Regions from separate parts of the Sutcliffiella sp. NPDC057660 genome, predicted to be linked through region 1. Evidence: riboswitches for the same ligand, from Rfam matches in the RefSeq annotation. Region 1 holds a riboswitch; the other holds the start of a gene.
The links. A riboswitch is a leader RNA that binds a small molecule or an ion and turns the genes downstream of it on or off. The one in region 1 is predicted to bind lysine.
Positions count from the first base shown of each region.

Region 2: linked by a shared signal. The riboswitch ahead of ACFVAD_RS14060 (Na+/H+ antiporter NhaC family protein) and the one ahead of ACFVAD_RS13375 (aspartate kinase) in region 1 are both predicted to bind lysine.

Region 1 is NZ_JBHVHV010000010.1:168,078-171,509, reverse strand. Features, by position in the region: gene uvrC (excinuclease ABC subunit UvrC) at 108-1,880, shown strand; lysine riboswitch at 1,951-2,137, shown strand; gene ACFVAD_RS13375 (aspartate kinase) at 2,316-3,432, shown strand, end outside.
Region 2 is NZ_JBHVHV010000011.1:93,366-96,797, forward strand. Features, by position in the region: gene ACFVAD_RS14050 (YunC family protein) at 1-25, shown strand, start outside; gene ACFVAD_RS14055 (HD-GYP domain-containing protein) at 175-1,281, shown strand; lysine riboswitch at 1,363-1,552, shown strand; gene ACFVAD_RS14060 (Na+/H+ antiporter NhaC family protein) at 1,690-3,252, shown strand.

The DNA of each region.
Region 1 (3,432 bases):
AGATTCATTCAGCCTATGGGGAAATCGCACCAAACTCAAAATGGAACAAAAAAACAGATAGATGTATAATAAAAGGAGACAAATCATTGGTTGGGGTGAAAGGGTAAATGGAACAGAACATAAAAGAAAAGCTTGCGATATTGCCTGACCAACCAGGATGCTACCTCATGAAGGACAGGCAGGGTACCATCATCTATGTTGGAAAGGCAAAGGTCCTGAAGAACCGGGTCCGCTCTTATTTTACAGGCAGTCATGACGGCAAGACGCTGAGGCTGGTAAATGAGATCGTGGATTTTGAATATATTGTCACGTCTTCAAATATCGAAGCATTGATACTTGAACTGAATTTGATCAAAAAGCATAACCCGAAATACAATGTGATGCTGAAGGATGATAAGCGCTATCCTTTTATAAAAATTACCGCGGAGAAGCATCCACGTCTTCTCATCACAAGAAAGGTGGCAAAGGATAAGGGCAAATATTTCGGACCCTATCCGAATGTACAGGCTGCCAATGAAACCAAGAAGCTGCTTGACCGCGTCTACCCGCTGCGTAAATGTATGACCCTTCCTGACAGAGTCTGTCTTTATTATCATTTGGGACAATGCCTGGCACCGTGTGTAGAGGATATATCCCAGGAAACAAATAAAGAGATGGTCGATGGAATTGTCCGGTTCCTTAACGGAGGATATAAAGAGGTCAAGGAAGAATTGACCGTGAAGATGCAGAAGGCCGCAGAGGATCTGGAGTTTGAACGGGCAAAGGAGTTTCGCGACCAGATCCTGAATATCGAAGCCACGATGGAAAAGCAGAAGATGGAAATGAACGACTTTGTGGACCGTGATGTGTTCGGGTATGCGGTGGACAAGGGCTGGATGTGTGTGCAGGTGTTCTTTATCCGACAAGGCAAGCTGATAGAACGGGATGTATCACTTTTCCCGATCTATAATGAACCGGAGGAGGATTTCCTGACATACCTCGGACAATTCTATTCCAAACAGAATCACTTTGTACCAAAAGAAGTGATGGTACCGAATGCAATCGATTTGGAGATGGCGCAGGCACTACTGCAGACCAATGTGATGCAGCCGCAAAGAGGAAAAAAGAAACAATTGGTGGACTTGGCAGAAAAAAATGCCACAGTAGCCTTGGTGGAGAAATTCTCCTTGATAGAACGTGATGAAAAGAGAACAATCAAAGCGGTGGAAAACCTTGGTGAGATTCTTGGAATTGAAACCCCGATAAGAATTGAAGCATTTGACAACTCCAATATCCAAGGGACAGATCCTGTTTCTGCAATGGTTGTGTTCATCGATGGCAAACCGGAAAAAAGGGAGTATCGCAAATATAAGACGAAAAGTGTACAAGGACCGGATGATTACGAATCCATGCGTGAGGTGGTAAGAAGAAGGTACACGAGAGTACTGAAGGAATCATTGCCACTTCCAGACCTTATCATCATTGATGGCGCAAAAGGGCATATGTCTGCTGTAAGGGATGTGCTGGAAAATGAGTTGAACCTCTTCATTCCGATTGTCGGTCTTGCAAAAGACGAGAGGCATCGAACGAGTAATCTGCTGGCTGGAGAGGACGCAATGATCGTGCCTCTTGAACGGACGAGCCAGGAGTTCTACCTGCTCCAGAGAATCCAGGATGAGGTTCATCGATTTGCGATTACATTCCATCGCCAGCTAAGGAGCAAAAATGTCTTCCACTCCGTTTTGGACGATATTCCGGGAGTAGGTGCGACAAGGAAAAAAGCGCTGCTCAAGCAGTTTGGATCTGTTGCAAAACTGAAGGAAGCAACTGTGGAAGAGATTCAGCAGGCGAAAATCCCACGCCCCATCGCTGAAGAAATTTTTAAGAAATTACAGGAATAGGTGTTGTATCTATTCTAGGAGTCTGATATAATCACTATTAATTTCATAATGTGCCACTTCAAATTAATGAAGTGATGATAGAGGTGCGAACTTCAAAAGTATGTAATCGGAGAAGAAAGAGCTTCCGAGAAGATTACGGAAAGGGGAGGATCGCCGAAGTAAAAAAAAGTCTCTTTTTCTTTTTTTTACTGGTTCTGCGTTTAAGAAATGTAGGACTGTCAGGCTGTATTTGTGCTGCCTGGAGAGCTATCTCACGCGTGAACGGTTTTTATATTTTGCCAATCACAGCAATGAGACATAGCTCATTGCTGTTTTTTTTATACCTTCATGCAGGAAAGAGTCATGGTTTAAAGACTCATTTCTTCGCAACGGTGCACCATTGGGCTTTCTATCTTTTACATTATGATGAAATAAACAGAAAAGGGAATGGTGGGTATGTCAACAATTGTTGTACAAAAATTTGGAGGAACTTCTGTCGGGTCTGTTGAGCGGATTCAGCATGTTGCAAAACGAGTTATTACTGAAGTGGAAAAAGGACACAGGGTAGTGGTGGTGGTTTCGGCCATGGGGAAAACGACGGATCAACTTTTAACATTGGCAAATGCAATCAATCCACACCCGAGCAAACGCGACATGGATATGCTGCTTACAACTGGGGAGCAGATCACCATTTCACTTTTAGCAATGGCCCTTCAAGTCAGAGGCCATGAAGCGGTATCCCTGACTGGCTGGCAGGCCGGTATTCGTACGGAGCCTGTACATGGCAATGCCAGAATCACCCATATTGAAACAGATCAGTTGAACAGTCACTTGGCTGCCGGGAAAATTGTGATTGTGGCAGGCTTCCAAGGCATTACCGAGACAAATGAAATCACGACACTTGGCCGCGGTGGTTCCGATACAACGGCTGTGGCATTGGCTGCTGCTCTTGAAGCAGAGAAATGTGATATCTATACAGATGTAACCGGGGTGTTTACGACCGATCCCCGTTTTGTGAAAGAAGCAAGAAAATTGGCGGCAGTATCCTATGACGAAATGCTGGAGCTTGCCAATTTAGGAGCAGGTGTATTGCACCCAAGAGCGGTTGAATTTGCTAAAAATTATGGAGTTCAGCTTGTTGTGCGTTCAAGTATGGAAGAGGAAGAAGGCACCATCATTGAGGAGGAAGTTTCCATGGAAAAGAGTCTAGTAGTAAGAGGAATTGCGTTTGAAGATCAGATTACCCGTATTACCGTATGTGGATTGCCGAATGAGCTACATACCCTATCCACTATTTTTACAACCTTGGCGAAACATAGCCTGAACGTCGATATCATCATCCAGACAAGTATGGATAAAGATACAACCAATATCTCTTTCTCGGTAAAAACGAAAGATGTTGAAGAGACAATCCAAGTACTTGAGCAATATAAAGAACATCTGGGCTTTACCCATATTGAAAAAGAAAGCAACTTGGCGAAGGTTTCCATCGTTGGGTCCGGGATGATTTCCAACCCCGGTGTAGCTGCGGAAATGTTCCAGGTGCTGGCGACAGAAGGCATCCACGTCAAAA
Region 2 (3,432 bases), on a different contig from region 1:
GGATGCTTTGTTGAGAATGATATAAAAGACCTTCGATGCAAGGTCTTTTTTTATTTGTCGAAAGTTATATTAAATTTTTCATAAAAAATTTGTTAATAATGAAGTTTTCTTTCATTGTTTTTACTATAATGGAAAATATATAGATTTTGTCGAATTATGAAGATAGGAGAAACTATGAGATTATTACCCACTAAGTCCATGAAGCCGGGAATGAAGCTAGCGAAAACTATCTATAATGAGCAGGGAAGAGCCTTGTTAAGTGCGGGAATCCCTGTAACCGCACGTATGATTACACGGTTGCAGCAGTTGAATGTTACATATGTTTATATAGAAGATGCCAGAACAAGCGATCTGGAAGTTCCGACTATGATTTCGGATCAAACAAGAAAAAAGGCGATCACCACTATTACCGATACCTTCAAGCTGCTGGAGAGCGAAAAGAAGCTCAGCAAATGGTTTGTGATGGACCAGTCAACCAAGGACCTGAAGAGCCTTATCCATACTTTGCTTGCAGATATGAAAACCAACCAGGAAGTGGCGACACTTTTAACAGATGTTTATATCCATGACAACTATGTTTTCACCCATTCATTGAATGTCACGTTATACGCGCTCTCCATCGGGATCAAATTGGGGTTGCCGCAAAAGGACCTTGAGATTCTGGGGCTTGGCGGGATTCTTCATGACATCGGAAAGATGATGATACCTTCCGAGATTTTATTCAAGCCTGGGAAACTGACAAGTGAAGAGTTCAGTGAAATGAAAAAGCACACCACTTATGGATATGATATTCTACGGAATATGCACACCATTCCACTTCTTGTCGCTCATTGCGCTTTCCAGCATCACGAAAGACTGAATGGCAGCGGATATCCGAGAGGGATCAAAAATGAGGATATTCATCTGTTCGGCAAAATCCTGGCAGTGGCAGATGTCTTTGATGCGGTAACCTCGCATCGAATCTATCGAAGTGCGATGCTTCCTCATGAGGGATTGGAGATCCTGTATGCGGGTTCTGAATCCCTTTACGAGCCGGCAATCATCGAGGCTTTCCGAAAATCAGTCGCAATCTATCCTTTCGGGCTTGCTGTGACGCTCAATGACGGCCGAAAAGGGCTCGTTGTAGGGCAGAATAAGGATATAACGGAACGACCGATCATCCGGATCATAGAGGCGGAGGGAGCGGAACTGGACTCGCCATATGATGTCAATTTAAAAGATAACCTGGATGTCAGTATCGTGGATTGCGATAATCAGGGGAGCATGTCAGCAGTAAGCTGATACTAGCAAAATATTTCCTTTGTCGCTGTGTAATTTTTGTGATATAGTAAAACAATAAAATCATATACTTCCCTTATCATACGATGAGGTAGAGGCTGCATAGCATAAGAGTAAAACTACTGGAGGGTGACACCTAAGATGGTAGAAGAAAGGATGCTGTGCCGAAGCGGAATGAGTCGTCAAGCTTATTTTGCTGGGGTTATCTTGAATAAGGATAACACTGCCATTATGACCGGTACGGACGGGTTTGTAATGGAGGGCTACTGATCGGATGGAGGATAACATACATTACATACAAGTAATGATAGTTATTTTCTATCATTGCTTTTTATTTTGCACTCAGAGCCCCCGTTATTGTAAACCGTTTGGACAGGTCAAACCAATTACAATTTTTTGGGGGTTTTTTGTATGGAAGGAACAATTTATACTTTGATTCCTCCGGTGCTGGCAATCCTGATGGTTATTTTGACCAGAAGGGTATTGCTATCACTTGGAGCAGGGATCCTGGCATCTGCACTATTACTGGCAGATTTCAATCCGATTACGATGTTTGTCCTGATTTGGGACACGGTGCTTGGCCTATTTTATTCCGTGGAAGATAAAGAATTGAACTTATGGAATATTTATATCTTAATTTTCCTGATCATCCTGGGAATCATTACGGCGTTCATCTCACTTACAGGCGGCAGCCGTGCATTTGGAGATTGGGCACAGCAAAAGATTAAAACTAGAAGAGGCTCTAAAATCTTAACCGCAATACTAGGTGTTATCATTTTTATTGATGACTATTTCAATGCATTGGCAGTTGGTCAGATCAGTAGACCACTGACAGACCGTCATAAAGTATCACGTGCAAAACTTGCCTATTTGATTGACTCCACATCTGCACCTATCTGTGTTATTTCTCCAATTTCAAGCTGGGGTGCGGTAATTATCGGGACAATCGGTACTGAGGTACTTTTAAAGCAGGGCATAAACAATATTTCGGCATTCAGTGCATTTATGCAGATCATTCCAATGAACTTATACGTATTTTCCGCACTATTGATGGTTTTTGTTGTATGCTTTTTCAATTTTAACATCGGGCCTATGAAAAAACATGAGGACCGTGCCATGGAAACGGGTCAATTATACGATCCGGAAAAAGAGGTTCCTGGAGAACTTGCTGATGATCTTCCGACAAGTACGAAAGGAACAATCGGCTACCTGATATGGCCTATCGTTTCTCTCTTTGTCGGTGTAATCGGTGCAATGTTCTATACTGGGGCAACTGCTATTGATGGGGATATTACACTGCTTGGCATTTTTGAAAACACAGATCCTTCCGCATCCTTGTTCTATGGTGGGATGTTTGCATTGCTTGTTTCTTTCCTTTTCTTGTTCAGACAAATTTCCAAAGGTGGAATAAGCGGGAATGTTGTTGGAAAAGGAATTTGGGCTGGTACCAAATCCATGCTTCCAGCCATTTATATCTTAATATTCGCTTGGACCATTGGCGGGCTGATCGGGGAGCTTGGAACTGGCGATTATCTTGCTGGTGTTGTAGCTGACTCCAATATGAACATTGCGTTCCTGCCGGTAGTCATCTTCATTATCGCAGGATTTACAGCTCTTGCTACAGGTACATCCTGGGGAACTTTTGGCCTGTTGCTTCCAATCGCAGGTCAGATAGCGGCTGCGACTGACGTCAGCCTTCTTCTGCCGGCCCTGGCTGCAGTGCTTGCAGGTGCAGTTTTCGGAGACCATTGTTCTCCGATTTCCGATACAACCATCCTATCCTCTACTGGAGCAGGGTGTAACCATATCGACCACGTAATGACGCAGCTTCCTTATGCGTTGATCTGCGCCGTCATTTCAATTGTCGGTTATGTTGTACTTGGTTTGACAGGTAGCACATTATTAGGTTTATTAGTTGTATTGATAGCATTTGTCATTTTGGTATTTGGAACTAGAGCGATGAAAACCGCTTAAAGAGAAAATACTTTTCAGATAACGTAAAAACACACTTTCCTATTGTGCTATATCTTCTAGCATATAAGAGAGTGTGTTTTTTTATAATTTTTTCTATAATCTCTTAAAGAATAATTATTCACGGATAAAAGCTTATTTGGCGGTATATTGATGGGATGCCCCCTAATATTATGAATATTT